4 regions of the Blastococcus sp. SYSU DS0552 genome follow, and region 1 is predicted to be linked to each of the others. Evidence: riboswitches for the same ligand, from Rfam matches in the RefSeq annotation. Region 1 holds a riboswitch; each other region holds the start of a gene.

What was found. Region 1 has a riboswitch for cyclic di-AMP ahead of ACI8AG_RS11870 (NlpC/P60 family protein). Riboswitches for the same ligand answer to the same signal wherever they lie in the genome.
Region 2: another riboswitch for cyclic di-AMP. It lies ahead of ACI8AG_RS00555 (hypothetical protein); the one in region 1 lies ahead of ACI8AG_RS11870 (NlpC/P60 family protein).
Region 3: another riboswitch for cyclic di-AMP. It lies ahead of ACI8AG_RS09295 (LysM peptidoglycan-binding domain-containing protein); the one in region 1 lies ahead of ACI8AG_RS11870 (NlpC/P60 family protein).
Region 4: another riboswitch for cyclic di-AMP. It lies ahead of ACI8AG_RS15025 (murein hydrolase activator EnvC family protein); the one in region 1 lies ahead of ACI8AG_RS11870 (NlpC/P60 family protein).

The regions. Positions count from the first base shown of each region.
Region 1 is NZ_JBJHAB010000010.1:18,811-26,437, reverse strand. Features, by position in the region: gene ACI8AG_RS11880 (glycosyltransferase family 4 protein) at 1-62, opposite strand, end outside; gene ACI8AG_RS11875 (M48 family metallopeptidase) at 59-1,324, opposite strand; gene ACI8AG_RS11870 (NlpC/P60 family protein) at 1,565-2,644, opposite strand; cyclic di-AMP (ydaO/yuaA leader) riboswitch at 2,662-2,838, opposite strand; gene ACI8AG_RS11865 (hypothetical protein) at 3,015-3,323, opposite strand; gene ACI8AG_RS11860 (D-alanyl-D-alanine carboxypeptidase family protein) at 3,407-5,152, opposite strand; gene ACI8AG_RS11855 (DEDD exonuclease domain-containing protein) at 5,349-7,124, shown strand; gene ACI8AG_RS11850 (Lrp/AsnC family transcriptional regulator) at 7,121-7,408, shown strand; gene trpD (anthranilate phosphoribosyltransferase) at 7,420-7,627, opposite strand, start outside.
Region 2 is NZ_JBJHAB010000001.1:103,536-111,162, forward strand. Features, by position in the region: gene ACI8AG_RS00550 (bifunctional 3'-5' exonuclease/DNA polymerase) at 1-1,193, shown strand, start outside; cyclic di-AMP (ydaO/yuaA leader) riboswitch at 1,361-1,508, shown strand; gene ACI8AG_RS00555 (hypothetical protein) at 1,765-2,673, shown strand; gene ACI8AG_RS00560 (SDR family oxidoreductase) at 2,696-3,442, opposite strand; gene ACI8AG_RS00565 (protein kinase domain-containing protein) at 3,676-5,559, shown strand; gene ACI8AG_RS00570 (hypothetical protein) at 5,595-5,750, opposite strand; gene ACI8AG_RS00575 (protein adenylyltransferase SelO) at 5,819-7,282, opposite strand; gene ACI8AG_RS00580 (WhiB family transcriptional regulator) at 7,326-7,627, opposite strand, start outside.
Region 3 is NZ_JBJHAB010000007.1:125,862-133,488, forward strand. Features, by position in the region: gene ACI8AG_RS09260 (copper resistance CopC/CopD family protein) at 1-903, opposite strand, end outside; gene ACI8AG_RS09265 (zf-HC2 domain-containing protein) at 900-1,544, opposite strand; gene ACI8AG_RS09270 (sigma-70 family RNA polymerase sigma factor) at 1,620-2,183, shown strand; gene ACI8AG_RS09275 (sulfite exporter TauE/SafE family protein) at 2,490-3,470, shown strand; gene ACI8AG_RS09280 (hypothetical protein) at 3,502-3,975, opposite strand; gene ACI8AG_RS09285 (NAD-dependent epimerase/dehydratase family protein) at 4,272-4,502, opposite strand; gene ACI8AG_RS09290 (DUF5994 family protein) at 4,572-5,072, opposite strand; cyclic di-AMP (ydaO/yuaA leader) riboswitch at 5,452-5,545, shown strand; gene ACI8AG_RS09295 (LysM peptidoglycan-binding domain-containing protein) at 5,567-6,439, shown strand; gene typA (translational GTPase TypA) at 6,507-7,627, opposite strand, start outside.
Region 4 is NZ_JBJHAB010000014.1:96,126-103,752, reverse strand. Features, by position in the region: gene ACI8AG_RS15050 (esterase/lipase family protein) at 1-404, shown strand, start outside; gene ACI8AG_RS15045 (AEC family transporter) at 432-1,349, shown strand; gene ACI8AG_RS15040 (SGNH/GDSL hydrolase family protein) at 1,381-2,043, shown strand; gene ACI8AG_RS15035 (heparin lyase I family protein) at 2,153-3,454, opposite strand; tRNA gene ACI8AG_RS15030 (tRNA-Ile) at 3,856-3,929, opposite strand; cyclic di-AMP (ydaO/yuaA leader) riboswitch at 4,090-4,245, shown strand; gene ACI8AG_RS15025 (murein hydrolase activator EnvC family protein) at 4,256-5,482, shown strand; gene ACI8AG_RS15020 (TVP38/TMEM64 family protein) at 5,515-6,264, shown strand; gene ACI8AG_RS15015 (maleylpyruvate isomerase N-terminal domain-containing protein) at 6,198-7,091, opposite strand; gene ACI8AG_RS15010 (hypothetical protein) at 7,206-7,418, shown strand.

The sequences.
Region 1 (7,627 bases):
AAGGTCTGGATGCCCCCTTGCCGGGGCGGGAAGTCGTTGGTGACGACGAGCGTCCGGCTCACGGCCCCTCCAGGCGCGCCCAGTCCTCGGCCATCGCGATGCGCTGCGCGGTCGTGGGGTGGCTGCCGAAGAACCAGTGCCAGGCCGCCGGCGGGTCCGGATCGCCGAGGTTGGCCGTGGCGAGCCGCTGCTGCATGGCGATGAAGGCCTCCGGATCGCGGGTGAGGTCGAGGGCGTGCAGGTCCGCGCGGGCCTCGACCTGGCGCGACACCAGGTTCTGCACGGGTGTGGCCAGCAGGCTGCCCACGGCGACGAGGAACAGCAGCAGGGGGACCACGCGGGGGTCGCCGGCCGAGGGCGCGCCGGCGCGGCGCAGCAGCGGCGTCCACGTCAGCAACCAGCCGAGCAGGGCGGTCGCCGCGCCCGCGCCGAGCGCGCCCATGAGCGTGCCGGTGAGGACGTCGTCGGTGGCGACGTGCCCGAGCTCGTGCGCCGAGATCGACTCGATCTCCGCGTCGGGCAGCTCGCCGAGGACGGTGTCGTAGACCACGATGCGCCGGGTGGAGCCGAACCCGGAGACGTAGGCGTTCAGCGCCGTGGTCCGCCGGGAGGCGTCGGAGACCAGCACGTCCTGCACCGGGGTGCCGTTCTCCTCGGCGAGCGCCAGCAGGTCACTGCGCAGCTCACCCGCCGGCAGCGGCTCGAAGGAGTTGAACGCCGGCTCGATGACCACCGGGTAGAGGAACGAGCCGACGACGACGAAGCCGGCCACTGCCGCCCCGCCCCAGGCCCACCAGGTGCGCGGCGCGCGACGGGCCAGCCACAGGAAGGCCAGCACCACGACCACTGTCAGCGCCGCGCTGATGGCCCACGAGACGGCGACGTCGCGCAGCCAGAGCCCCCAGCCGCGGGTGGACAGGCCGTAGCGCGTGCGCACGGACTCCGCGTAGGCGGAGATCGGCAGGGTCACGGCGCGGCCCAGGAGGAGCAGGACCGGCACCCCCAGCACCACCCGCACGACCCAGCGGTCCCTCCCCCGCGCCCCCAGCGACCGCATCAGGCGGGCCCCCAGCGGGGTGAGCCCCAGCACGGCCGAGACCGCCAGCCCGAGGACGAGGGAGACCAGCGACGCGGGTCGCAGGGCGGCGGCGAAGGCCTCCGCGCGCTCGATCGCCGCGGGATCCAGGCCGGCGGTCGGGTCGGGCTCGGTGTGCCCTCCGGGCGGTTCGGGCAGCACGTCCCACGGGGTGCGGACGACGATGACGACGACGACGGCGATCCCCAGCAGGGCCGCGGCCACCAGGGCGGCCCGGCGAACGCTCACCCGGCCGATCCTAGGCGGGCCAACCGCAGCGGCCCGTCCCGGTTCGGGGACGTGCTGGGCGGCCTGCATCCTGCTCGACCCGGTCGCGAGGCCCGCCCTCACCGTGTTCCCGTCCTCCGGGCCTGCCCGAGGTCCTCGGGATCGGGCCCTCGGTCACCTGACCGGCCAGCGACGGCGAGGGCCGGCGACCCCTGTCGGGATCACCGGCCCTCGTTCCTCGCTGCGATGCTCCCGGAGCCGTCAGCCGGCGATGCGACGGGCGCTGTTGTAGTTCCCCATCGAGTCCACGCTCGCCACCTTCACCGGCTGGCCGGAGGTGGAGGCGTGCACCATCTGGCCGTTGCCGATGTACATGCCCACGTGGCTCACCGGGCTGTAGAAGAACAGCAGGTCGCCAGGCTGCAGCTCGCCGCGCGAGACGGGCCTGCCCATCTGGCTCTGCGACCGGCTGGAGTGCGGCAGCATCACACCCGCCGCGGCGTAGGCGTACGACGTCAGCCCCGAGCAGTCGAAGGCGTTCGGCCCGCCGGCACCCCACACGTACGGGTCGCCGATCTGGGCGAGCGCGGTGTTCACCGCCACCTGGGCGGCCGAGCTCGGCGCGATGACGGCGCCGGTGGGCGCCGGGAGGCCGGTGCCACCGTGGGCCTGCGCCACCTGCTCCTGCTGCGGCGCGGTGAGCGCCTCGTACCGGCGCTGGTAGTCGGCGATCTTCGCCTCGAGCTCCTCCTGCTGGGCGGCGATCTGCTCCACCGCCCGCCGGGCGTCCGCCGCGGCCTCCTCGGCGGCGTCGCGGGCCTGCTCCGCGTCCTCGGCCGCGCGCGACACCTCGGTGAGCACCTCGCTGGTGTGCCCGGCGATGGCGTCGAGGGTGCCCAGCTGGTCGACCAGCTGGTCGGCCGAGGTGCTGGTCAGCAGGACGTCGAGCTGCGACATGCCGCTGCCGGTGTAGACGCTGCGGGCCAGCCGGCGCATGTGGCCGTCGAGGGAGCCGAGCCGGCCCTCCGCCTCCGCGACCGCCTCGCTCGCGGCCTGCGCGTCGCGCTGGTGGCCCTCGAGGACGACGCGCGCCTCGTTCAGCTGCTCGGAGACGACCTCCAGCTCGTGGCTGGCCTCGGCCACCTGGGCGGCGATCTCGTCGGCGGTGCCGGGGACCGCCGACGCGGTACCCGGGAGGACGGTGACGGTCAGGGCTGCGACGGCGCTGACCAGGAGCCCCGAACGGAGCGGTCCGAAGCGGCGGGCGCTGGCGGAGCTGCGCCGGCCGGCGGTGTGGAGTTGTTCGGGGGCGTGCGTCAGTAGTGCGTGAGGGGTCGCCACGTGCGGCGGCTCTCCGTTTCTTCCACTTCGACCGCCGACCGAGTTAGCTGACGGGTTCGGGCTGGGAAGACTGGCCCTATCCCCCACCCACCGGCGAGCCGGCGGCGGGAGAACTCACCCCAGAGTGCGGTGGGTCCCCGGTACACCTCGGGCGCAGTGGTGCGCGCCACGCGGTGATTAGGCGGTGTCCGGTCGAGGCCATCCATCGATGGATGACGACCACCCGGCCGAACGGAGGGAACCCTACGACCGTGATGCGCCTGTGACAAACGGGAACAGCTGAGGCGTGTGCGACGGGCGCCTGGCCGCCCACCTGGGCATTCACCCGATCGGGTGGTCACCCGGCCCTCGCCGCGGGGTGCGGCGGCGATCAGCCGGTGCGCCGTCCGGACCGCTCCCCGCCGTGCCCGTCGGGATGCCGCAGCGGGGGAACCAGGCCCCCCTCGGCCAGCGCGCGCACGGCGCTGCGTTCCACCTCGTCGAACTCCACCACCACGCCCGGCGGTGGCACGACGACGTCCTCGGCGGCCGCGGCCGGCTCGCCACGCGGCCGCCCGGTCATCGGCACGACGACCGGGTCGCCCCCCTGCCACCCGGGCGGGGCTCCCAGCAGCACGGTCACGACGCAGTCGGCGCAGCCGGTCCCGCGGGCGGTGCAGGTGTCGCAATCGATGAGCATCGCTTCTTCTCCTCCGTGAGTTGCTGCGCACGGTAGGAAGGGCCACCGACATTTCCGCGGCGCCACCGACGGCCCGCGCCGGATCAGCTGCCCGCGAACTCCCAGTGCCACGGCTCCTCGCGGCCGTTGCCCGGATCGGCCCACGTGGGGTGCAGGAAGCCGAAGCGGCCGGCGTTGGCGGCCATCCAGGCGTACTGCGGGGTGCCGAACGTCTCGACGCCGCCGCACAGGTCCACCGCCAGACCCCAGCCGTGGTTGCTGGTGCCGGGCACCGCGGCCAGGGCCGGCTTCTCCCCGTACAGCCGCACCTGGCTTGCGTAGGTCCGGTAGGAGTCGGTGATGCACAACGGGCTGCCGAAGGCGGTCGCGTAGGCCGCCGACATGGCGCGGTAGGCGGCGGCCGCGTCGCAGGGCAGCGCGTGCCCGCCGACGCCCAGCGGGCACATGGCGCTGGGCGGGATGAGGCCGTTCGGGTAGCCGCCCCATGCGCGGGCTCCGTCGTAGCTGGGCGGGTAGACGGTGTTGCCGCACTCGGTCCGCAGCGCCCCCGCGGCCGGCCCCGGGACGGCGACGGGGGGCCGCTGGCCGAGGACCGGGCGGCCGATCGCCAGCACCTGGTCGCCCGGCAGCATGCGCACCACGACCGCGCCGGCCCGCGCGTCAGCGGTCAGCATGGTCCGCGGGTCCAGGGCGATGCCCACGTGCCCGAGCCCCGCCTCCGGGGAGCCCAGGAAGACCAGGTCGCCGGGGAGGACGTCGGCGCGGTCCACCGGCACGGCGCTCGCGAACAGCTCCTCCTGCGTCGCGGGCAGCTGGACACCGGCCCGGCCGTAGGCCACCCGGACCAGTGCGCCGCAGTCCCAGGACTCCGGCCCCGCCGTCCCCGGTGCGTACGGCTGCCCCAGGGCCTCCATCGCGCCGCTGACGGCGGCGAGGGTCTCGGCGGGCAGCACCAGGAGCGAACTCGGCCGCCCGGGCAGCTGGGCCACCCCGCGCTGCGCGCCGCCACCGGCGGCGCCCACCGGAGCCAGGCGGTCGGGGAGGCTGCGCCCGGGTTCCCGCAGCGCAGCGGCGGGCACGTCCGCGAGGCCGGCGGTCCGGAGCTGGTCGACGTAGGCCCGCCAGCTGGCCGCCGTCTGCTCGTTCACCGACGCCTGCTCCCCCTGGAGCGCCGCCAGCTGCCGGTCGACGACGGCGAGCGTGTCGTGCAGCTCCGTGGTGACCGCGTCGGCGGCCGCCTCCAGCGCGGCCACCCGCGCGGCCACCTCGTCCGCCCGCCCCTGGGCCTCGTCGAGCGCGGCCTGGGCGCGCTGCTGCTGGTCCAGGGCGGCGCGCCGGTGGCTCTCCGCGATGCCGATGAGGTGGGCGAGGTGCGCGTCGACGGCGTCGAGGAAGCCCACGCCGGCGAGGACCTCCCCCGGATCCCCACCGGCGAGCAGGAGCGTGAGAGGGGTGAGGGCGCCACCGTCCCGGTAGACGGCGACGGCGTACCCGGCGACCTCGCGCTGGTGCCCGGCCAGCACGCCCCGGGCGTCCTCGAGCACCGTCCTCGCCTCGTCCACCGACCGCTGCGCCTCGGCCAGCGCCTCGCGTGCGGCGACGACCTGCCCCTGGCGCGCGCGGAGGTCCTCCTGGACCTCCGCGGCCCGCCGTTGCAGCTGGTCCAGGTCGCGGCTGTCCAGCACGCCGGAGGTGCCACCCGGCTGGTCGCTGGGCGCGGCGGCCACCGGCCCGGCGGGCAGCAGCACGGCCGCGCCCGCCACCAGCACCGCGGCCACCGCGCACCGCCGGGCCCGGGCGGGCGGGCGCCACCTGGAGCGCGCGGGCATCACCGACCACCTCTGCCTGCGGGCCGGTCGCACCGGACGCGACGGCCACTGGCAGGCATGGTGTCCCGATCGGGGCCGGAACACCAGGTCCCACTCGATGCGGGCAGCCCCGGACCCCCCGGTCAGGGGGCCCGTGCGCGGCCGGCCCCGGCGCGCGTCCCCCGGAGTGTCAGCCCCCCGACCTAGCGTCCGCCCCGTGGCACCCTCCCCCGCACCGCTGCGCTACCAGCAGGTCTCCATCGAGGAGGTCGGGACACCGCTGGCGCAGGTCACGTTCGTCGTCGTGGACCTGGAGACCACCGGCGGGTCCCCGAAGGACAGCGCCATCACCGAGATCGGGGCCGTGCGCGTCCGCGGCGGGCAGGTGCTCGGCGAGTTCCAGACCCTCGTCGACCCAGGCCACGAGATCCCGCCCTACATCAGCGTGCTGACCGGGATCACGTCGACGATGGTCGCCACGGCCCCGCGGATCGGCGCCGTGCTCCCCACCTTCCTCGAGTTCGCCCGCGGCGCCGTCCTGGTCGCCCACAACGCCCCGTTCGACCTCGGGTTCCTCAAGGCGGCGTGCGCCGAGAACGGCCTGGTGTGGCCCACGGCGGCGTCCGTCGACACCGCCGTCCTCGCCCGGCGGCTGCTCAGCCGGGACGAGGTGCCCAACTGCAAGCTGGCCACCCTGGCCCCGTACTTCTCCGCCACCACCTCGCCCACGCACCGGGCCCTGGACGACGCGCGGGCCACGGTGGACGTGCTGCACGGCCTCTTCGAGCGGCTCGGCCCCCTGGGCGTCACCACCCTCGAGGAGCTGACCGGGCTGACCCGGCAGGTCGATCCGGAGCGTCGGCGGAAGCGGCACCTGGCCGACGCCGTCCCCAGCGGCCCCGGCGTCTACCTGTTCCGCGGCCCCAGGGACGAGCCGCTCTACGTGGGCACCTCCAGCGACCTCCGCAGCCGGGTCCGCAGCTACTTCACCTCGGGCGAGCAGCGCAGCCGCATCACCGAGATGGTCAGCCTCGCCCAGCGGGTGGAGCCGATCCCGTGCGCGCACGCGCTCGAGGCCGCGGTCCGCGAACTGCGGCTCATCGCCCGCCACAAGCCGCGGTACAACAGGCGGTCCCGCTTCCCCGAGCGCGCGCTGTGGGTCCGGCTCACCGACGAGCCCTTCCCGCGGCTGTCGGTGGTCCGCCGGGTCCGCCCCGACGCCGGCGTGTTCCTCGGGCCGTTCCCCGACCGCCGCGCCGCGGACGCCGCCGTGGCCGCCGTCCACGAGGTGCTGCCGCTGCGGCAGTGCACCGCCCGACTCTCCCCCCGCACGCCGGTCAACGCCTGCGCGCTGGCCGACATGGGGCGTTGCGGCGCCCCCTGCACCGGCGCCCAGTCGGTTCCCGAGTACGCCGGCGTGGCGGCGGTCTTCGCCGCCGCGGTGGGCCACGACCCCCGTCCCCTGCTCGCCCCGCTGCTGGACCGGGTGGAGCGGCTCGCCGCCGAGGAGCGCTACGAGGACGCCGCCGTGCTGCGCGACCGGGTCGCCGTGCTGGTCCGGGCCCTCCGCCGTCGGCAACGGCTCGAGTCGCTGGCTGCCGTGCCCGAGCTCGTGCTGGCCCGTCCCGACGGCCAGGGCGGGTGGGAGCTGTCCGTCGTCCGGCTGGGGCGCCTCGCCGCGGCCGGGAACGCGCCGCGTGGCACCACCGTGCGGAGCGTGCTGCCGGGCCTGCTCGCGACCGCGGAGACCGTTCCCGGTGCGGACGACCCGACGTCGGTCGACGAGACCGAGCTCGTCCTCCGCTGGCTGGAGAAGCCCGGCACCCGGTTGGTGCAGCTGACCGGCACCCTCGCCTCCCCCGCACCCGGCACCGGCGCCTACAGCGGGTTCCTGGCGCGGGTGGAGTCCGGGCGTGACGCGCAGGACCCCTTCGCCGACGGGCGGTCGCTGGGCACCCGCGCCCGGCCGGAGCGGATAGCATCCCCCGCGTGATCACCGCCATCGTGATGATCGACGCCGCCACCGACTCGATCGCCGAGGTCGCCCAGGCCGTCGCCGAGCTCGACGGGGTCAGCGAGGTCTACTCCGTCGCCGGCGATGCCGATCTGATCGCCATCGTCCGCGTCCGCGAGTTCGAGCAGGTCGCGGAGGTCATCGCCGGCCGGATCAACAAGGTCGCGGGAGTCCTCGACACCGACACCCACATCGCCTTCCGCGCCTACTCGCGCCACGACCTCGAGGCAGCCTTCTCCATCGGCTTCGACACCGAAGCCTGAGCGGCCGGCGCTCAGCGGCCGGGCGGGGCGACCTCCCGGCTGACGGCGATCCAGCGGTCCAGCAGCGCCGCCGCCCGACCGTCGTCGATCGCTGCGGCGGCCCGCTCCATCCCCGCGGCCAGGGCGTCGTGCAAACGCGCGGGCCGTTCGTCGAACGCCACCAGCGCCGCGGCGGCATTGAGCAGCACGGCGTCGCGCACCGCCCCGCGGTCGCCGTCC
Region 2 (7,627 bases), on a different contig from region 1:
CCCTGGTGGCGGCCGAGATGACGCACACGGGCCTGCCCTGGCGGGCCGACGTGCTCGAGCGCCTGCTCACCGACCTGCTCGGCCCGCGCCCGGGAACCGGTGGGCGCCCCGCGGTGCTCGAGCGGCTGCTGGGCGAGATCCGCGCGGCGCTGGGGACCCCGTCGCTCAACCCCGATTCGCCGGCCGAGCTGCTGCGGGCACTCCAGCAGGCCGGCCTCCCGGTGGCCGACACCCGCTCGTGGACCCTCGAGCAGCTCGAGCACCCGTGCGTCCCCCCGCTGCTCGAGTACAAGAAGCTGATGCGGCTGCTCACGGCCAACGGCTGGAGCTGGCTGGAGGCCTGGGTGCAGGGAGGGCGGTTCCGCTCCGCCTTCCTGCCGGGTGGGGTGGTCACGGGTCGGTGGGCGTCCAACGGCGGGGGTGCGCTCTCGGTGCCCACGCTGATCCGCCCCGCGGCGGTCGCGGACGACGGCTGGCGGTTCGTCGTCGCCGACGTGGCCCAGCTGGAGCCCCGGGTGCTCGCCGGGATGAGCGCGGACACCGCGATGGCCGAGGCGGCGCGGGCCTCGGACCTCTACGCGGGCATGGTCGCCGGTGGCGCGGTGGCGACCCGGGCGGAGGCCAAGCTGGGCATCCTCGGGGCCATGTACGGCGGCACCCGCGGGGAGAGCGGCCGCATGATGCCCCGGCTCGCCCGCCGCTACCCGCGCGCCATCGGCCTGGTCGAGGAATCCGCCCGGGCCGGCGAACGCGGCGAGGTGGTGCACACGCTGCTGGGCCGGGGGTCGCCGTCGCCCAGCGCGGCCTGGGCGCAGCGGGCGGACGGGCTCGGCGACGCCGCGGAGCAGGCCGGTTCCCGGGAGGACCGCGACCGCGCTCGCCGCGCCTGGGGTCGGTTCACCCGCAACTTCGTCGTCCAGGGCACCGGAGCGGAGTGGGCGCTGTGCTGGCTGGCCGACCTCCGCAACCGGCTCTGGCGGCTGGGCGGCGACGGGCCGCTGGAGACCCGGGCGCACCTGGCGTTCTTCCTCCACGACGAGGTGGTCGTGCACACCCCCGAGCACCTGGCCGACGACGTGGTCGAGGCGGTGCGCGCCGCGGCCACCACGGCCGGGCGGCTGCTGTTCGGCGCCTTCCCGGTGGACTTCCCGCTGGACGTCGCCGTCGTCCGGGCCTGGGCCGACGCCGGCTGACGGCCTGCCATACACCACCGACGGGGCAGGAGACGTGGCGCGACACGCGTCACGATCTGCGGAAGTGACCGCTTCCGCATTGTCACGACTGCATAACGACGGTTACCGTGGCGGAGCCCGGCCGATCGTTCTCTCCCCATCCGGGGAGGGTCTGCCGGGCGCCGCCGAGTCGCCCGCCGCCTTCGAGCTGCGGGCGAGCCGGGGACCCACCGAAGTTCTGGGGTGAATCGCGCACCGGGCACGTCCCGGTGCGGGTAGGGCTGCTTCCCGTCCGAATCCGTCAGCTAACCCGGTAGGCGGCACGACGGAAGAAACGGAGAGCCGCCGCATGGCGCGCCCCTGCACCGCCGCACCACCCCGCGCCCGCCGGCACCGCCGCCCCCCGGTGCGTCCCCGGACCTGACCGCACGCGCACCCGGCGTCCCGCCGGTCGCCCCCCGCCACCGATGAACCGCCGGCCGAGCCGCCGGTGCCCGGTGGCCCCGCGACCCGGCGCCGGTCCGCAGCCCGCATCCCTCGCGGTCCGCCTCGCCCGGCCGATCCCGCCGCACCAACGGAGCACCCCGAACCCATGGATCCCCGCACCACCACCTCGGGCCGTCGTGGCCCGCTCGTCCTCCGCCGTCGCCCGCCCTCGGGCCTCCGCCGTCCGGCGCTCTACCTCGGGGTCGCCGCCGCCGGTGCCCTCCTGGTCAACACCCTCGTCGGCGTGGACCCGGGCGCCCAGGCCGAGGCCGGCACCTCGCAGTCGGTGAGCGTCGCCCAGGAGCTCGGGCTCACCTCCCGCTCCGGCCCGGTCGACGTCGCCGAGGACCTCGCCCCGCTGCAGGACCTGGCGGCCAGCCGCAGCAGCCGCGAGGCCGAGCAGGTCGCGGCCCAGCAGGCCCAGGCCGCGGCCGACCAGGCCGAGCTCGACCGGCAGGCGGCCGAGGCGGAGGCCACCGCCCGCGCCGAGGCCGAGGCCACCGCCCGCGCCGAGGCCGAGGCGAAGGCTGTCGAGGAGAAGGCCGCGGAGGAGGCCCGGGCCGCCGAGCGGGCGGCCGCGCCCCCCGCCGCGGCGACGCCCACGCAGGAGGCCCGGGCCGCCGCCACCACCGCCGCCTCCGTGGCGGCCACGGCGGTCGCCCGGATCTCCAACACCGCGGGCAGCGTGAAGGCGCAGACCCAGGCCGCGGCCGACGCGGTGGTCAGCAACGTGCCCGGCGCCGCGGGGATCACCCTCGGCGGCACCCGGGCCAGCGCCGCCGACCCGGGCGGGCACCCCTCGGGCCTGGCGCTGGACTACATGGTGATGTCCGACGCCGCCCTCGGGGACGCGATCGTCGCCTACCACCGCGCCCACTGGGCCGAGCTGGGCGTGGACTACCTGATCTGGCAGCAGCGCATGCTCTCGTCCCCGGGCGGATCGTGGCAGGCGATGGAGAACCGGGGCAGCGCGACGGCCAACCACTTCGACCACGTGCACGTGAACTACAACTGACCCCGCCGCCCCGCGGCGGTGCCTAGGTGAGCCGGCGGACCACGGACAGCGGTAGCACCCGCATGGCCAGCCCGATGGGCACCCACGGCCATGCGGGGACGTAGGCCGTGGCCCGCCGGGCCTCGATGGCGGCCACCATGGCGCGGACGCCCGTCGGGGTGTCCACCATGAACCGGGTCCGCTGCTGCACGTGCTGGTTCATCTCCGACCGGATGTAGCCGGGGTAGATCACCGACACGTCCAGGCCGGGGATCCGCTCGGCCCGCAGCCCCTCGGCGAGGGACGCGACCCCGGCCTTGGTGGCGGCGTAGGTGGTCATCGACCGGCGCATGCCGCGCAGCGCCGACATCGAGGAGATCAGCACGAGGTGCCCGCGGCCCTGGCGGCGGAAGATCTCCAGCGCCGCCTCGGTCTGCGCCAGCGCGCCGACGAAGTTGGTCATCGCCGTCTCGCGGTTGGCCTCGGCCCGGCCGGTGCCCAGGGGCGCTCCCTTGCCGAGGCCGGCGTTCACGACCACCCGGTCGATCGAGCCGAACGCCGCGGCGAACGCGGCGAAGACCGTGGGCACGGTCTGGGCGTCGGTGACGTCGAGCGCCGCGGTCTCCACCCGCCGGCCGGTGGCCGGGCGGATCTCCGCTGCGAGGGCGTCCAGCCGATCGGTGCGCCGGGCGCAGAGCGCCAGGTCGTGGCCGCGGGCGGCGAACTGCCGGGCCATCTCCTCGCCCAGGCCGGAACTCGCGCCGGTGATGAGGACGGCGCCGGTGTTCATGGGTGCTCCTGTCGTTCGGTGCGGCAGGCCGCTGCGGCCGGCCGGCACGCACGGTACGAGAGCCCGCAGGCGGATCCGCGGCCGGCACCGCGGCGGCGCGTGGGGCCGGATGGGTTCCACCTCGTCGGCTCCGCCGGGGTTCAGACCCCCTCCGGGCGGGCACACCTGCAGGACGTACGAGTACGGGGGAGCGCGGAGGCGCCCTCTCGGCACCGACACGAGGGGACTCGGGAGTGACCACGGCCGGAACCAGCCGACGGTGCCTGGACGGCCGCTACCAGCTGCAGCAGCTCATCGCCGTCGGCGGGATGGGTGAGGTCTGGCGGGCGCGCGACCTGCAGCTCCACCGGTCCGTGGCGGTCAAGGTGCTGCGCAGCGAGTACGCCGACGACCCGGTGTTCGCGGCGCGCTTCCGCTCCGAGGCCCGGCACGCGGCGGCGTTGAGCCACCCCAACATCGCCGCGGTCCTCGACTACGGGGAGACGACCGCCGAGGACACCGGCGAGCGGCTGGCCTACCTGGTGATGGAGCTCGTGGAGGGGCCCCCGCTGTCGGCTCGGCTGGCCGAGGTGGGATCGCTGGACACCGCCGCCGCGCTCTCGCTGCTGCGGCAGGCGGCGGCCGGGCTGGCCGAGGCCCATCGGGCCGGCGTGGTCCACCGTGACGTCAAGCCGGCCAACATCCTGCTCGGCCGGGACGGCACGGTGAAGCTGACCGATTTCGGGATCTCGTGGTCGGCGGGGAGCGCGCCGATCACGGGCACCGGGCAGGTGGTCGGCACCGCCCAGTACATGTCGCCCGAGCAGGCCCGGGGCGAGCACGTCAGCCCGGCGAGCGACGTCTACGCCCTCGGTCTGGTCGGCTACGAGTCGCTGGCCGGCCAGGCCGCCTTCGACGGCGACAACCCGGTCACGGTCGCGCTCAAGCAGGTGCAGGAGCACCCCGAGCCCCTTCCCGCCGAGCTGCCGCCCGGCGTGCGCGCCCTGATCGACGCCGCCCTGGTCAAGGACCCGGCGCAGCGGCCGCGGGACGGCGGCGCCTTCCTGTCGGCCATCGAGGAGGCGATCCACCGACCGGCGGGGACCGCACCGGGTCGCCGGCCGCTGGTCACGCGCCCGGTGCGGGCGGCGCGCCCCCCGTCCCGGGGCACCCGGGCGGCGCCCGGGAGGGCCGGCCGTCGTCCGGCCCTGGCCGTCGCGACGCCGCTGGCGGCGTTCCTCCTGCTCGGGGGCGGCGCCCTGTGGATCATCCCGGATCCGGGTGGGGACGCGGGCGCCGGCCGGTCCGCCGGCGCCGTCTCGACCCCCTCGGCAGCCGCGGGCGTCGTGCTGGCGCCGGAGGAGTACCTCGGCCGCCCGGCCGCCGAGGTGGCCGCTGAACTCGGCGCGCTCGGGTTGACGGTGCGGCAGGAGGAGGACGCGACCGCGGAGCAGGCCCCGGGCACGGTGACCCGCCTCGAGCCGGCCGCCGGCATGCTGCTCCCCGGCGACGAGGTGCGTCTCGGTGTCGCTGTCCGGCCGGGTGTGACGGTTCCGGAGGTGGCGCCGTCGACCGGTGGGGGTGCCATCCCGGTGGGACGCCCCCAGCCCGTGGCACCTGCCCCGGAGGTGCCGGTCGCCGAGGAGCCGGTGCCGAGCGGCGCGTCGACCCGCGGCCCGGCGGAGGAGAGCGCGGATCCGGCGACGGGCACGCCCACGACGTCCCCCGGCGGGGATGTCGCCGGCCCGAGCACCCCGCCGCAGGACGGGGAGGTCATCGCCGGGCCGAGCAGCCCGCCCGACGGTGACGGGGGCACGACCGAGCCGATCACCCCGCCGGAGGACGACGGGGACACCGAGCCCAGCACCCCGCCGGAGGACGACGGGGACACCGAGCCCAGCACCCCGCCGGAGGACGACGGGGACACCGAGCCCAGCACCCCGCCGGAGGACGACGGGGACACCGGGTCCAGCACCCCGCCGGAGGACGACGGGGACACCGGGTCCACCACCCCGCCGGAGGACGACGACGGGGACGCCGGTGAGCAGACCGCCGCCCCGGAGGACGAGGACGACGACGCCCCCGCCACGGCGACGGAGCCGGCCGGCGACGAGGTGGCGCCCGCCGCCCGGATCTGACTGACCGGCACCGGCACCGGCCGGTCGGCCGGCCGTCAGAGCAGCCGGTCGAGGTCGTCCGGCCCGGGACCGGTGCCGCCGGAGTCGGGCAGGGGAGAGGTGTCGGGGACGTCGTCGTCGGGGGGCTCGGGGGCCACCGGCCCCTCGGCGTACAGGGTCTCCGGGTCCCGGGGGTCCATCTCTCGTGGCACGGATCGCGACTACCCGGCGCGGCCGGGGTGAACCCGTCGCGACGGGGCCGGCGGTTCCGGTCCCGTGCTCAGGTCCCGCAGAAGGTGCGGTAGGCGCCGAAGTCCTGCGGGGCGGGCTCCGCGTAGCGCTCCAGCCCCGGCCGCTCGTCGAAGGGGGCGGTCACCACGGACAGGAGCCGCTCCAGCGGCGCCAGGTCGCCGTCGGTCGCCGCGTCCAGGGCCTCCTCGACGAGGTGGTTGCGCGGGATGTACGCCGGGTTGACGCCGTCCATGGCCGCGGCGTCGGGGGCGAGCGCCCGCCAGCGCCCCAGCCAGTCGTCGATGCCGGCCAGGTCGAGGAACAGCAGCCGGACGCGCTCGACGTCCCCCCGCGCCGCCGACCCCAGCCCGCGGAAGAACGCCGTGAGGTCGACGTGGTCCCGGGCGAGCAAGGCCAGCAGCTCCTCGGCCAACGGCCGCACGACGGAGTCCTCGACGTCGTCGGGCAGGCCCAGCTTGGCGCGCATCCCGGCGGTCCAGGCGGTCTGGTACAGCGGGCCGAAGCGGCCCAGGGACTCGACGGCGAGGGCGACGGCCCGGTCCTGGTCGTCGGACAGCAGCGGCAGCAGCGCCTCGGCCAGCCGGGCCAGGTTCCACTGGGCGACCGCGGGCTGGTTGCCGTAGGCGTAGCGCCCGCTGTGGTCGATGGAGCTGTAGACGGTGGCCGGGTCGTAGGCGTCGAGGAAGGCGCACGGGCCGTAGTCGATGGTCTCGCCCGAGATGGTCGTGTTGTCGGTGTTCATCACGCCGTGCACGAAGCCGACCAGCATCCACTGGGCGACCAGCTCGGCCTGGGCGGCGACCACCGCGTCGAACAGGGCGAGGTGCGGGTGCTCGGCGCCGGCCGCGTCGGGGTGGTGACGGTCGATGGCGTGGTCGGCGAGGCGGCGCAGCAGCTCGACGTCGCCCAGGACGGTGGCGTACTGGAAGCTGCCCACCCGCAGGTGGCTGCTCGCGACGCGGGCGAGCACGGCGCCGGGCAGCAGGGTCTCGCGGCGCACCGGGCGGCCCGTCGCCACCACGGCCAGGGCGCGCGTCGTCGGGATGCCGAGGGCGTGCATCGCCTCGCTGACCACGTACTCGCGCAGCATCGGGCCCACCGCGGCCAGGCCGTCGCCGCCGCGGGCGAACGGCGTGCGGCCGGAGCCCTTCAGGTGCAGGTCGCGCAGCGCTCCGTCGGGGCCGGTGAGCTCACCGAGCAGGAGTGCGCGTCCGTCGCCCAGGCGGGGGGTGAACCCGCCGAACTGGTGCCCGGCGTAGCCCTGCGCCACCGGTGTGGCGCCGTCGGGGACCAGGTTGCCGACCAGCAGGCGCACGCCCTCGGCGCTGCGCAGCGATGCGGCGTCCAGGCCCAGCTCCGCGGCGAGCGGCTCGTTGAGCACCAGCAGCCGCGGGTCGGGAGCTTCCTCGGCCCGCCAGGGGACCGCTAGTTCCGGGAAGTCCCGCGCGAAGCGGTCGTCCAGGGCAACGGTGCTTACCGGCGCGGAGGTCACCCCTCCGAGGGTACGAGGATCACCGGCGGGCGGCCGGGGACGATCAGGCGCTGATGGTGTCGCGGCGCTGCAGGCGCACCCGGCGGCGCTCCCGCTCGGAGAGGCCGCCCCAGATGCCGAACCGCTCGTCGTTGGCGAGCGCGAACTCCAGGCACTCGGCCCGCACCGGGCAGCCGGTGCAGACGCGCTTGGCGTCGCGGGTCGACCCGCCCTTCTCGGGGAAGAACGCCTCCGGGTCGGTCTCGGCGCAGAGCGCGTCGAGCCGCCACGCGTCGTCGGCCGCCGGCAGGGCCGGCCAGGCCGGGGCGTCGTCGATCGGCGCGAGGTGCTCGGTGGCGGAGCCGG
Region 3 (7,627 bases), on a different contig from region 1:
CGCCCCCGCGTGCACCGCCGCGACCAGCACGGCCAGGACCGGCCACGGCCCGGCGACCGGGTGCCCGACCGCCGCGGTCGCCAGGACCAGTCCGCCGCCCAGGGCCGCCAGCCCGACGGCGGTCCCCCGCCCCGGTGGTGCGGCAGCCCGCCAGGCACGGCGCAGCGCCAGCAGCAGGGCGACGGCCAGGGCGGCGCGCGCGAGGGCGGACCAGCCCGCGCCCGTCCGCGCCGTGGCGCCGAGCAGCGCGGGGTCGGCAATCGCGCCGAGCCCCGCGCCCGCGGCATAGGGGCCCTGCAGGAGGAACCCGGTGGCCGCGGAGAGGGCGACCGCGGCGGCCCCGCCGAGGGCCATGCGCCGCAGCCGCGCGGTGCCCCGCCCGGTCGGCCAGCAGGTGGCGACCAGCACGGGCACCCCGAGCGCCAGCGCCAGCCCGGCGTAGCCCACCCAGCGCGCCACGGGCAGCAGCAGTCCGACGACCGGGTCGGTCGCCGCCGCCGCGTCCGCCGCGTCGGCGCCCAGCAGCTCCCCGTCGCCGACGACGAAGGAGAAGGCACCGGAGACCGGGTGCGAGTCGGCCGAGACCACCCGGTAGGTGACGAGGTAGCCGCCGTCGGGCAGGTCCCCGCGCAACGGGATGGTGACGACGTCGCCGTCGACGGAGGCGTTCCCGGAGTCCACCCGCTGCTGGTCGGCGCCGAGGACCCGGGCGTACCCGGCGCCCAGCGAGACGCCCTCGGAGAACCGCAGGGTCACCTCGTCGGGCGCGGCGTCGAGCCGCGCGCCCTCCCCCGGGGTCGTGGAGACCAGCGTGGCGTGCGCGGCTGCAGGACCGGCCGTGCCGATGCCCGCACCGAACCAGCCGAGAACCAGCAGCGCGAGCAGGAGGGCGGTGCGCCTCACGCGGTCACCCGCCGGTCGGCGACCGCGGGGACGGAACGATGCCGGCGGCCCCGCCACGCGACGGTCGCCACCAGCGCCGTGCCGGCCACGAGCAGCAGGTGGGCCAGCGCCCGGTCGGTGTGCACGTGCCCGGCCTGCAGGTCGGCGACCGTCACCGGGATCAGCAGCGCCACGAAGGAGCCCAGGAAGGGCAGCCCGCCGGCCGCCAGCCGCGGACCGGCCGCGACGGCCAGGAACGCCGCGGCCAGCGCCAGGTTCCAGGCGCCGCTCTCCCGGGCCATGTGCACCGGTGCGCTCATCGCGCCGGCGCCGGAGGCGAGCACCGGCCAGGCCAGCGTCGCCTGCGCCACCCCGACGGCGAGCAGCGCCAGCCGCACCGCCGTGTCCGCCAACCGGGCGCGCGCGGCCGCCCGCGCACCCGGGAGCTCGCGCGGCAGCGCCGAGAGGACGCTCGCAGTGAGGTCGGGCACCGACGGGGCCGGCGCCAGCCGCGCTCGGCGGGTCACGCGCTCGGCGGCGGCGGCCCAGGCCGCGCACCCGCGGCACGTGGCGAGGTGCGCGTCGAGCTCGTCGGCGGGCATCCCGAGCGGCTCGCCGTCGAGCCGCGCGGAGAGCGCCTCGCGGCAGGTGTGGCAGGACATGGTTGATTAGTCGCCACCGGACGCCGTCCGGTTCCCGCGTCGGCGGGATTTCTTCCGCGACATCCGAACGAGGACATGGACGACCTGGCACGCCTGGCCGCGGACGCCGCCGACGGCGACCCGCTGGCTGCGGCCACCCTCGTGCGGGAGACGCAGTCCGACGTCTGGCGGCTCTGCGCCGCGCTCGGCGACCGGGCCTCCGCCGACGACCTGACGCAGGAGACCTACCTGCGGGCGTTCGGCTCCCTGCACCGCTTCGAGGGCCGGTCCTCGGTCCGCACCTGGCTGCTGGCCATCGCCCGCCGGGTCTGCGCCGACGCGCTGAAGTCCCGCCGCCGGCGCCGGCTGACCCTGGTCCGGGAGTCCGCCGACCTGGAACTGCTGGCCCCGCCGGGCGCCGCGGACGCCGTCGGCGAGGGCGCCGCGGTCGCCGACCTGCTGGCCCGGCTGGCCCCCGACCGGCGCGAGGCGTTCGTGCTGACGCAGCTGCTGGGACTGCCCTACGCCGAGGCCGCGGAGGTCGCCGGGTGCCCCGTCGGCACCATCCGCTCCCGGGTGGCGCGGGCCCGGGCCGACCTCGTGGAGTCCCTCGCTGCGGTGCGCGAGGACGCCGGCCCGGGCGAGACCGCGCACAGCTGAGCGCGCGGCGCCGGCACCCGCACCTCGCCGTGCCACAACGGACCCATCGCGCGCACCCGCCACCGCCGTCCCACGCGTCGGGACCAGCACTGCGCCTAAGTGCATCGATCTGGTAGACATTGCGCCGTGACGCGGACGACGATGCTGCTCCTGGTGAGCCGCCGGCACGTCGACCTGCTGCGCGTCTGCACCGCCGCCTGTCCGGGCTGCTGAGCCCCCGCGCCTCCCCGGCGCCACCACGTCTCACCCTCGCCTCACGCGGTCGCCGCTGCGCGCCCGCGTCCTGAGACCCCGGAGCCAGTGCCCGTGAAGACCCTGATCCTGCTCGCCCTCGCCGGGCTCGGTGCCCAGCTCGTCGACGGCAGCCTCGGCATGGCCTACGGCGTCACCTCGACGACCCTGCTGCTGGCCATCGGCACCAACCCGGCCGCGGCGTCGGCGACCATCCACCTCGCCGAGATCGGCACCACGCTCGCCTCCGGGCTCTCGCACTGGAAGTTCGGCAACGTCGACTGGAAGGTCGTCGCCAAGGTGGGAGTGCCCGGTGCGGTCGGGGCGTTCGTCGGCGCCCACTTCCTGTCCGGCCTCTCGACGTCGGTCGCGGCGCCGGTCATGTCGCTGATCCTGGTCTCGCTGGGCGTCTACATCCTGGTGCGCTTCACGCTCCGCGGCATCGACCGGCGGAACGTCGGCAAGCCCATCCGCCGGCGCTTCCTCACGCCCCTGGGGCTGGTGGCCGGCTTCGTCGACGCCACCGGTGGCGGCGGCTGGGGACCGGTCGGCACGCCGGCGCTGCTGGCCAGCGGCCGCATGGAGCCGCGCAAGGTCATCGGCTCGATCGACACCTCCGAGTTCCTCGTCGCGCTGGCGGCCAGCCTCGGCTTCCTGATGGCGCTGGGCTCGGCGGGCATCGACCCCCTGTGGGTCGCCGGGCTGCTCGCCGGCGGCCTCGTCGCCGCGCCGATCGCCGCGTGGCTGGTGCGGCACATCCCGCCGCGCATGCTGGGCTCCCTGGTCGGCGGGATGATCGTGATCACCAACACCCGCACGCTGCTGCGCAGCGACTGGGTGGACGCCGGCGACGCCGTCAGCGCCCTGGTCTACGCGGTGCTCGCGGTCGTCTGGGTGCTGGCCGTCGTCCACTCCTACCGCCAGTACCGGCGGGACGCGCGGCTGGAGTCGGCCGACGCCCTCGCCGAGGTGGCCGAGCAGAACGTGGCCGCCGACGCCACCGACTCCCGCGAGGTCCCGGTCGGCGCGGGCCGGCCCAGCGCCCCCCGCGACTGACAGGGCGCCGCACGGCACCCGCCGGCTGCTCCTAGCGGCCGGCCAGCAGGAAGGCCTCCAGCTCGGCCGGGAGGCCGGGTCCGGGCTGGTCGGCGGGGCGGTGCGCCGGCGGCGCCGGCCGCTCGTGGGAGCGCAGCCACGCCCAGGTGTCGGCGACAGTCGCCTCCAGCGCCCGCGTGGCCAGCCCGAGCTCGGCGGCCCGGGTGGTGTCGACGTCCCAGGCGGTGCGGGCGACCTCGTGGCGCAGCCACAGCGGCAGGTGCAGCCACTCCTGGACGCCGGCGGCGAGGAGGTCGGCCTCGGGCACCGGTACCCACTCCGCCGCGCTCCCGGTGACGACCCGACAGAGCTCGAGCAGGCCGCCCAGGGTCGTCATGCCCGCCGGCCCCGTGGCGTTGACCGCACCGGTGCGGCCCTGCCCGGCCATGTCCACGAGCCAGGCGGCCAGGTCACGGGCGTCGACCAGCGCGATCGGCTGGGCGACGCCCTCGGCCGGGACGACCACCCGACCGCCGCTCGCGATGCGCTCCAGCCACCAGCCGAGGCGGTGGAATCGGGTCGGAGGGGCCGACGATCAGGCCGGCACGGGCGGCGAGGAAGCGGCCACCGACGGCGGCGGCGAGCTGCCGCTCGCCGAAGGCCTTGATGGGCCCGTACTCGTCGTCCTCGGTGTCCCAGGTCGGCTCGCCGTCCTCCGGGCCGAGCGGCCCCGGCGGCCAGTTGCGGTACGCGTTGAGGCTGCTGGCTCTCGTGCAGGGTCCCGGCGCGAGCTTGCGAGTGCCGGGGGGCACGGGGGTCCTTCTACTGGCAGGAGGTGTCGACGACGAGCTCGGGCTCCCACTCCCCCAGCGCGCGCGGCAGCGCGCCGGGGTCGTCGCGGTCGCCGTGCAGCGCCCGCGCGCCCTCCGGCGGCGGACCCGTCAGGCCCCGGGTGAAGGTGGCGACGTCGTGCCCGCGAGCGAGCGCGGCCTCCACCACGTGCCGGCCGAGGAAGTGGGTGCCGCCGAGGACGAGGAGTCTCGTGCCGAGCACTCCAGCCCGGTCGGCGCCCGCGCGTCCAGGGAGTTCGCCGGCAGCGGATCCGCCGTCGGCGGACGAGCGCTACACCGCGCGGGACACCGGCAGCGTGGGCACCTGCGGAAGGGGCGTGGAACGGGCCGCGGCGAGCACCATCTGGGGCGAGGACGGCAGGCCCCGCCGGGTGCACAGCCGCAGCGCCCGGGCGCCGGTGAGGACGTCGGTCTCCGGCGGGACGACCAGCAGGTCGGCCCGGCGGTTCCCCCCGGCCCAGGTGAGGCAGACGACCTGCGGGTCCATGCTCCGGAAGCCGCCGGCGCGGACCGTGCGGCCCAGCACCTCCAGCTTGCGGGGGGCCGGCTCCCAGGCGTCGAGGGCGTAGGTGAACCGCTCCACCCGCACACCACGCCGCTCCAGCGCCGCGATCAGCTCCGGCAGCTCCACGGCGAGGTCCCGGCTCCGCGGGAACCACGCACCGTCGAACGCCGAACCGCCCGATCCGGCGTCGGCGCGCAGGCTCACCCGGACGTCGATGCCACCCCGGAAGCCCTCGATCGCCGGAACCGTACGGGTGATCGTCGCCATGAGCGTTCGGCCGCCTTCCTCTTCCCAGGGAGCCGGGGAGACGGCTCCGAGGTCAACGTAGGACGGGTGCGAGGCGAGACTCCTCGACGGCGTGGCGGGCGCGTCGGACCGCCCCGGCCAGTCATCACGATTCGTGACCTGACGAGCACGGAGCCCGCGCCGCGGACCGTGCGCCGCCGGTACGAGCACCGCACACGGGCAGTCGGGGGCGGGCCACGGGGAGTCAGTCCGCGCGGGGCTGCCCGCGATGCAGGCTCCGCGGCCTTGCCGTCGGGGACGGCGGTCTGCCTACCGTGCTGCGTCCACCAACGGGTGGGCCCGGATGGCGGACCGCCGAACCTGCCCACCGCCACCGGACCCGTGCACACGACGGGCAGGCGCGGGGAACCCACGAGATCCTGGCCCTCGGCCTCGGGGTGAAGCCGCAGCACGCGGCCGGGCAGCTCTCGCCCGAACCCGACAGCTAACCCCGCAGGCGGCGAGAGGCTTCTCCCATGCTCAAGCACCGCACGGCGCGACCCGGTCGCTCCACCCGCACCTCCGCGGCGGCGGCCATGGCACGTCCGGCCGTGGTCCTCGCGGCCGCCGCGGCTACCTCCCTCGCGATCGCCGGTCCGGCCCAGGCCCACCCCGGGGAGCACACGGTCGTCCCCGGTGACACGCTGGGCGGGCTCGCGGCCGCCCACGGCACCTCGTGGCAGACCATCCACGCCGACAACCTCGCCACCATCGGCGCCGACCCGAACGTCCTGCGCGTCGGCCAGGTCCTCGTCATCGGCGGGTCGGGAAACGCCCCTGCCGCCCCCTCCCCCGCCCCCGTCGGCGGCGAGTACGTGGTCCAGCCGGGCGACACGCTGGGCGGCATCGCCGCCCGCCACGGCACCACCTGGCAGGACGTGCACGCCCTCAACCTCGAGGTCATCGGGGCGGACCCGAACGTGCTGCGCGTCGGGCAGCGACTCACCCTCGTCGGCGGCCCGTCGGCGGCCCCGGAACGCGCCAGCCGCGCCGCGGACCGGCCGGCCCCGGACACGGCCGCCTACGGCGCGTGGGAACCGCACGTGCGCCCCGCCGTCGCGGAGGTCGCCGCGGAGTTCGGCATCCCGACGGTGCTCACCCGCCCCGGCCACAGCCCGTCGGAGGGCCGCGCCGCCGACTTCATGGTCTACGACGACCGGGCCACGGGCGACGCGCTCAGCCAGTACGTCATCGACAACGCGGCACGCCTCGGCGTCGAGTACGTGATCTGGCAGCAGCAGATCGCCGGGACGTGGACGGGCTGGGCCTGGCAGCCCATGGAGGACCGCGGCTCCCCCACCGCCAACCACATGGACCACCCGCACGTGGCCTTCGCGCCGGCGCCGTAACGGCCCCATGACGCAGCGAGCCCCTGCCCGGTGATCCGGGCAGGGGCTCGCTGCGTCGTGGGGCGGATCAGCTGGGCTTGGGCTTGCGGTTCTTGGCCTTGCCGCGCTCGGTCTGGTCGAGCACCACCTTGCGGATGCGGACGCCGGCCGGCGTGACCTCCACGCACTCGTCCTCGGCACAGAACTCCAGCGCCTGCTCCAGGTTGAGGATCCTCGGCGGGATCAGCCGCTCCAGCTCCTCGGAGGTGGACTTGCGCATGTTGGTGAGCTTCTTCTCCTTGGTGATGTTCACGTCCATGTCGTCCGGACGGGAGTTCTCACCCACGATCATGCCCTCGTAGACCTCGGTGCCCGGCTGGACCATGAGCTGGCCACGCTCCTGCAGCGAGAACATCGAGTAGGTCGTCGCCACGCCCTGGCGGTCGGCGACCAGCGAGCCGGTCGGCCGGGCGCGCATGTCGCCCAGCCACGGCTCGTAGCCCTCGAGGTTGCTGTTCAGCACGCCGGTGCCGCGGGTCTCGGTCAGGAACTCGGTGCGGAACCCGATGAGGCCGCGGGAGGGGACGACGTACTCCATCCGCGCCCAGCCGGTGTCGTGGTGCACCAGGTTCTCCAGCCGGCCGCGGCGCACCGCGAGCGCCTGGGTCAGGGTGCCGACGTACTCGCCGGGGGTGTCGATGGTGACCCGCTCGACGGGCTCGTGCAGCTTGCCGTCGATCTCCTTGGTGACGACGGTGGGCCGGCCGACGGTGAGCTCGAACTCCTCGCGGCGCAGCTGCTCGACGAGGATGGCCAGCGCCAGCTCGCCACGGCCCTGCATCTCCCAGGTGTCGGGGCGGTCGGTGGGCAGCATGCGCACGCTGACGTTGCCGACCAGCTCCTGGTCGAGGCGGTTCTTGATCAGGCGGGCGGTGAGCTTCTTGCCCGACTTGCCCGACAGCGGCGAGGTGTTGATCCCGATGGTGATCGAGATCGAGGGCTCGTCGACGGTCAGCGGGGGCAGCGGCCGCGGGTCGTTCGGGTCGGCGAGGGTGTCGCCGATCATGATGTCCTCGATGCCGGCGATGGCGACCAGGTCGCCGGGGCCGGCGCTCTCGGCCGGCGTCCGGGTGAGGCCCTCGGTGACCAGCAGCTCGGTGATCTTGACGTTCTTGATCGTGCCGTCGACCTTGCACCAGGCGACCTGCT
Region 4 (7,627 bases), on a different contig from region 1:
AGGGCGGGATGGTGGCCGCGCAGGCGGCCGCGGACACCGGCGGCCCGGGCTTCGGGTTCGACGTGCGCGCCGTGGTCACCGTCGGGGCACCCGTCGCCCGCGTCGACGTCCCGCCGGAGGTGCAGCTCCTCGCGCTGGAGAACCGCCACGACCTCGTCCCGCAGCTGGACAGCCGCGCCAACGACGACAGCCCGAACGTCACCACCGTGACCTTCGCGGCGCAGCACGGCAGCGTCGCGGACAACCACGCCATCGGCGCGGCGTACCGGCCCGCCGCCCGGGCGGTCGATGCCGGGGAGGACCCGTCGCTGGCCGCGTTCCGCGCCGCCGCCGCGCCCTTCCTGGTGCCGCCCGGCGAGCCGGCGTCGGTCGTCGCGCACGTCTACGAGATCGGCCGGAGGTGACGTGGCCGCGCTGGCTAGTCTGCCGTGGTGCAGGGGGCGGCGGTGGTGCTGCCCGAGTTCTCCCTCATCGTCCTGGGGCTGCTGCTGCGGCGCTGGGCCTGGCGGTCCCCGGGATTCTGGGCCGAGCTCGAGCGCCTCGTGTACTTCGTGCTGTTCCCGGCCCTGCTGCTGCGCACCACGCTCGCCGCCGACGTCGCCGCGGCCGGCACGGGGGCGGCCCTGCTGGCGGCGGTGGGGGCGATCGCGGCGGGCGCGCTGCTCGGCGCGCTCGTGCGGTGGTTCCCGGGCATCGACCGGGTGACCGCGGCCTCGGGGTGGCAGACGGCGTTCCGCTTCAACTCCTTCCTGGCGCTGGCCCTCGTCGACGACCGCGGGCCGGCCGCGCTCGCGCTGATGGGCGTCCTGCTGGGCGTCACCGTGCCCGCGGTCAACGTCCTCGCGGTGCTGGCGCTCGCGGGAGGCACCACTGCGGCGAGCGGACGCGGCGCCGTTCTCGGCGTGCTCGGAGCCGTCGTCCGCAACCCGCTGATCGTGGCGACCGTCGCCGGGCTCGCCGGCAACGCCGCCGGCCTGGTGCTGCCGGAACCGGTCGACGCCACGCTCGGCCGGATCGCCGCCGCGGCCGTGCCCATGGGGCTGCTGACGGTGGGTGCGGCGCTGCGGATCGGCGAGCTGGCCCGCCGGGAGTGGGCGCTCTCCGGCTACCTGACGGCGGTCAAGCTGCTCGCGGTGCCCGCGGCGGCGCTGGCCCTCGTGGCGCTCCTGGGCATCGAGGGCGACCAGCGCGCCGTCGTCCTCGCGTTCGCCGTCGTGCCGCCCGCCACGGCGTCCTACGTGCTGACGGCCCGCATGGGCGGCAACGGCGGGTTCGTCTCCGCGCACATCTCCCTGGCGACGACGGCCGCGCTCGGGACCGTGCCGCTGTGGTTGCTGGTAGCGGGCTGAGGAGGCGTGCGGTCCGCTAGCGTCCTGAGGCATGTCGCGGCGGCGCACGATCGCGATCACCGGCGGGATCGTCGGGCTCGCCCTGGTCCTGTCGGTCCTGATCCCGGGCAGCCCGACGCGGGTCGTCGCCCGGGGCGCCGTGCACGCGGAGTGCGTCACGTGGGTGGGCGACGAGGGGAGCCGGTCGCTGGCGGTGTACGGGGACTCGATCAGCCGCGCGGACAGCGAGCCCCGGTTCGGCTTCCACGGCGGCCGCTCCTGGTACTCCCACCTCGTCTGCTCCGACGAGTTCACCGACGGCGCGAACGCGGCCGTGGCCGGGGAGACGGCGGCGGAGGTGCTGCGGCGTCTGGAGGCCGACGCGCCGCGGGTCGACGTCCTGGTCATCCAGGCCGGCACGAACGACCTCCGCCTCGGGGTGTCGACGAGGGAGACGGTGGCGAACCTGCGCCGGGCGGTCCGGCTGGGGCAGGAGGCCGGGGGCACGGTGCTGCTGGCGACGGTGCAGCCGTGGACGGACACGGACGCCACGGCCCTGAACGCCGCGGTCCGCCGGCTGGCGGACAGGACGGGCGTCGAGCTGGTGGACTTCGCCGGCGTGCTGGGTGACCGCGACCTGACCCGGGACGGGGTCCACCCGACAAAGGCGGGCGCCCGCGCCCTGGCCGACCTGGTGGCGGAGGCCGTGACCTAGACGCCGAGCGCAGGGGCCGCGCGCTGCCCGCAGTCCGGAGAGCTCCGGACTGCGGGCAGCGACCCCATGACGGTCGGGCCTGCTCGCCGGACCCGGCGAGCCGAGCAGGTCAGCCCATCGCGTTCAGGGACGCGACGGACTCGCGCGTCGGGCCGAAGCCGATCGGGGAGTGCTGGAGGTAGTGCGTCCGGTAGGTCCCGGCCGCCGAGTAGATGCCCTGCTTGATGTAGACGGACTGCCCCTCGTACAGGTTGGCGACCCGCTCGGACAGGACCTTCTCGCCCTGGTGCCAGACCTCGATGAGGCCCTTCGCCGGGTCGGGGGACCAGATGAACCGGACGGTGTGGTCGTTCCAGGCGCCCTTGTCGATCGTGCCGAGGTTGAAGGTCCGGACGTACTGCGCGTCGCCGGCGGTCCTGCCGCCCGTGCCACCCCGGACGTCGACCATGAGGTTCTCGTTCACGTCCGACCAGAAGTGCACGTTGGGGTTGCCGGAGTTCACCGTCTGGTGCCACTGCGTGTAGATCAGGAACTGGCCGCGCTCGTCCCAGTCGAAGTCGGCCGGGAAGAACGTGGACCAGGCCCACCACTGCTCGTCGCCGGGCCGGACGTCGCCGGAGGCGGCGATCGAATCGCGGACCTCGGAGCGGAGGGTGCCGTGCGTGCCGTTCCAGCCGGTGTCGCCGCGCTGCACGGTGAAGAAGGCGGTGCGCTCCGAGCCGGGGTACGGGTTGGCCGTGGTGGTGCCGTACTGGTCCGACCGGAGGGCGTGGATCTCGGGCCAGGGGCCGGGGACCAGCGTCGTGGCGTCGTAGCCCCAGACCCGCGTGGGCTGGACGGCGGGCAACTCGGGCTCGGGCTCGGGGTCGGTCGCGGGCGGGGGCGTCGTGGTCGTCGGCGTCGTGGTCGTCCGAGGCGTGGTGGGCTCCGTGGACGGCGCCGGCGGCTCGGTGGTGGTGGGCTCGGGCGGGGGCGTCGTGGTGACCGGGGCCGCCTCGGCCGGGGTGGTCGGCTCGGCCGGCTGGCCGCCGGGGTAGATGTGCACCGGCTCCGTCCGCTCACCCTGCACCTTGGCGTGGTCCCGCGGCACGACCACGAAGGCGTACCGCGGGGTGGACAGCGGCAGCCGGGGCGACGTCCAGGCGGTGGCGCCGGTGGAGCCCACGATGCGACCGGCGGCGCCGGAGGTGACGTCGATGACGAGGTAGTCGCGGGCCCCGGGCACCCCCGTCCAGTCCAGCGAAGCCCGCTGATCGACGGCCTCGCCGGTGAGATCGGCCGGGGCGAGCAGCACGGCGGCGGCCTGCGTGTGCGATGTGACGGGCCGAGGGGCTGCCAGGACGGCGTCGGCGAGTCCGGCGCCGCCGATCAGGGTCAGGGCCGCCAGGACGGCCAGGTTGCGCTTGTTCATGGCGTCGGTCCTCAGATCAGGTCGAGTGGGGTCTGGACGAGGCGGTCGGCGGCATGGGCGCCGCCGCCGGCATCGGTCAGGACGGCGGTGGCGACGGCGAGCACGAGACCGGCCCTCGAGGAGAGCCGGGCAGGCGCTGCAGATGCCGCTCGGACGCCGCGTCCGGGGCTGCGGCGGTGGCACCACCGGTCGAACCGACGGCGGCTGAACGTTCTGTCACGCATCAATTACGCCACGTCATGAAGGCGGCGGTGCACAGGCGCGCCGGTCGCCTTCCGGCCGCGGCGCCGGTGTGGCGCACCGCTGACGCCGAGGTGCCCACACCCATTGGGAGCCGTGTCCTTGCTCACGCCGACAGGGAGGCGCGAGCGCCAGGCACGACACCGCGGGCCTGGGAGAGGTGGGGCGGGTGGGGCTCGAACCCACGACCCAGGGATTATGAGTCCCATGCTCTGACCAGCTGAGCTACCGCCCCGGACCCGCCAGCCTGCCAGACGGCGCCGCGGCGCCGCAGCCACGTCCTGGGGTCGGTGGGGCGAACTGACAAGGTCCGTTACCCCCCTGTGACATTCGGGCGATCCGCTTGTACCGTCTCTCGCGGCCCATCCGATCCCGCTCCCGAAACCCGGGGGCTCGGACGGGCCCCGCCGAACTCTGCGGCCTCACCGCCGCGGGGACCGGGGACCCACGTTCTCTGGGGTGAATCCCGCCTGCGCCACCACGGGCAGGCAGGTAGGGCATGTTCCGGCCCGAACCCGTCAGCTGACCTGGTAGGCGGATAGAGGAACGGAGACCGTCGCCTTGGCGACCTCGCACCACCTGCGCCACCACGTCCCGGCCGCGCCCGCGCGCCGGGCCCTCCGCCGCACCCGTCGGGCGGCCACCGCCGCCACCGCACTGCTGGCGCTCGCACTGCTCGGGACGTCGACCGCGGCGGCCGCGCCGGGCGACGCGCGCAGCGAGTACGACCGCGTCGAGGCGGAGGTCGCCGACATCGAGCAGCGCGTGCGCGACGCGGAGGAGCGCCTGCAGCAGCTCACCCTCCGGGCAGAGGAGGCCAGCGGCGCCGTGCTCGCCGCGCAGGCCGAGCTCGACCGCGCCCGCGAGCACGCCGACGCCATCGCCGCCGAGCTCGCCGCCGTCCGGGAGGCCGTGGCGAGTACCCAGGGTGAGGTAGCCGCCCTCGGCCGGGAGGCCTACATGGGCAGCGACAAGTCCATGAAGCAGCTGGAGATGGTGCTGCACGCCGACGGCCCGGGGGAGCTCCTCCAGCAGGCCGCGACGCTCGACCTCCTCGGTGAGGATCGCGCGCAGGTGCTCGAGGACCTGCGGGTGGCCGAGGCCCGCGAGGCCCGGCTCGACCAGGAGGCGAAGGCCGCCGTCGCCGAGCGGGATGCCGCAGCGCGCAAGGCCCAGGGCATGCAGGCGGAGGTCGACGCCCTCCTCGCGGCCGCGCAGACCGACTTCGATGCGCTCACCGCCGAGAAGGCGGCGCTGGACGAGCAGCTGCGCGAGGCGGAGATCCGCATGCTCAGCCTCCGCGGCACGGCCGACCCCGTCGCCGCCTGGTCCGAGCAGCAGGCCACCGAGCAGGCGGCCGTGGCGGCGGCTCCCGCGACCGCCGGGGCCGGCCGGCTCACCCAGGGGCGGGTCACCTCCTGCTACGGCAGCCGGTGGGGTACCCAGCACCTCGGCGTGGACATCGCCGCGCCGATCGGCACCCCGATCTTCACGCCGGAGCCCGGGGTCGTGCTGCAGGCCGGGCCGGCCAGCGGGTTCGGCCTCGCCGTCGCCATCCAGCACCACGACGGGGCCATCACCGTCTACGGGCACGTGAACCAGTTCTTCGTCTCGCCGGGCCAGGTCGTCAGCGGTGGGCAGCAGATCGCCGAGGTGGGCAACCGGGGCCAGTCCACCGGCCCGCACCTGCACTTCGAGGTGCACCTCGGTGGCCTGTACGCCAACCGGTCCAACCCGGTGCCGTGGCTGGCCCAGCGCGGCATCACCCTCGGCGGCAGCTGCGGCTGAGGCTGGTTGACGCCATCGGTCAAGATGAGCACGTGCGGACGACGGCGGGGGCGAGCCCGTGGCTGCGGGCGTGGCTCCTCGTCGCGCTGCTCGCGGCCGGCGTGGTCGCCGCCCTCGCCGTCGACGTGCCCACCCTGGCGCAGGTCCGCTCGTGGGCCGACGGCGGCGGCCTCCGGACGTGGCTGCTGCTGATCGCCGCGCAGGGGGTGGTCCTGCTCGCGCCCGTCCCACGGTCGGTGCTGGCGGCGCTGACCGGAGCGGTCCTGGGATTCGGCGCGGGCTTCGCGGTCGCCTACACCGGTGCCTTCCTGGCGGCGACCGGTGCGTTCTGGCTCGCGCGGGGCCTGGGTCGCCCGGCCGTGGAGCGGCTGGCGGGGCCGCGGCTCGGCCGCGTGGACCGGTTCTCCAGCGACCGGGGCTTCGTCGCGGTGGTGCTGAGCCGGGTGGTCCCGATGGTGCCCTTCGTCCTGGTCAACTACGCGGCGGGCCTGAGCGCCGTACGGCCGCTGACCTACGGCGTCGCCACCGCCGTCGGACTGATACCCGGCACGGTGGTGCAAGTGGGCGCCGGCGCCTCGGCCGGCGCGGTCGTCGCCTGGATGCCGACCGCCACGGTCGCCCCGGTGGTCGTCGTGCTGGTGCTGCTGCTGCTCGCTGGTGCGGCCGTGTCGAGGTACCGATCCCGCACCGGCGAGCAGGTGGGCGAGGACGCGGGTCAGCGCCCGCCGAAGAACCGCCCCAGCGCGCCGCCGGCCCCGCCCACGGTGCGGGCGGCCAGCTGAAGGATCGGTCCGCCCGGGATGCCCGGCACCTGCTGGACGATCGGCGCCAGCTGCAGGAGCCCGGGCACGTCGTGGACCTTCAGTCTGCGGCGGGCCACGGCCGGTACCGGGTTCACCCGGCCGGCGGCTGCGTCGAGCAGGAGCTCGGGGGTTGCCTCCACGGCCGGGCCCTCGACGACACCCGGCGGCACCCGTCGCACCCGCCACCCGTCGTCGTCCGCGGTGAACCCCCAGCCGCCGTCGGGTGTCACCAGGCTGACGCGGCCGGCGATGCCCGACGAGGCGGCCAGTGCGCCGGTCACGTCGGTCAGCGCCGCGAGCCCTGACTGCAACACGGGGCCAGGCGGTGGTGGCGCACCGCAGGACGCCAGGTCCAGCCCGTGGACGGCGAGCTCGTAGGCCTGTCCGAGGACGACGCTGAGCAGCGGCAGCCGGCCGACGACCGAGACCGCGGGTGCGGTGTCGAGCTCCACCGGCTCGTCGGCCATGTAGCGGGCCGTCGCCTCGCGGTTGCGGCGCAGGGCGGCCAGCACCTCCGCCCGGGAGGCGTCGCGGTGGGCGGCGGTCACCCGAGCGTTGACCGCGTCCGGGTCGGGGGGCGTGCCGGCGCCGCCGGTCCGGGCCGAGGCGATGAGGTCGGGCAGGGCGGTGTGGTCGTCCCAGCAGCCCAGGTGCACGCAGATCTCGTGGGCCCGCCACCCGGGGAGCCGGGACCGGCGGTCGAGGTCCACCGATTCCGCCTGCGCGAGGAAGGCGTCCCACGCGTCCAGCACCATCCCCGCGACCGCGTCGCGGCCCGCCTCGGCCATGCCCTGGTGTCCGCCCACGCGGAGGCCCTACCCGGAGGCCGCGCGAGGCAGGCACGGCGCACCGTGGCGCCGGTCACCCGCCCGGGTGAGCGCGCCGTCACGCGGCGGCGGGCGCGGACCGATCGCCCTTCCGTGAGCGAGACACCGGCGCGCGACCGCCGAGCGGGCTGGGGCCACGCCTGCGGACGACGGTCGCACCCGGCGGTCCCGGCCGTGCTGGTCCGCCCGCGGTCCGGCCTGTACCGAGCCGGGCGACGACGTCGAGGACCTGTGCACCGGGCCGACGTCGCCATGTACCGGGTCAAGAGCACCGGCGGCGACCGGGTGGGGGTCCTGGACTTCTGAGCCGGATGCGTCCACGCCGCGTGGCTCTAACACTACGCACCGTGGTTGTCGGCGAGAAGGACGCGCTGGTCGCAGGCGTCTGGGGGCCGATGAGCACCCCGGACGCCGACTACGGCGAGTAACGATGCTCTCGGGCGCGGCCGCTCGCGTTCCGAGCCCTCGTGGACCGGTATGGTTCCGGCCCACCGGGCGGAGCTGTGAATTCGCTG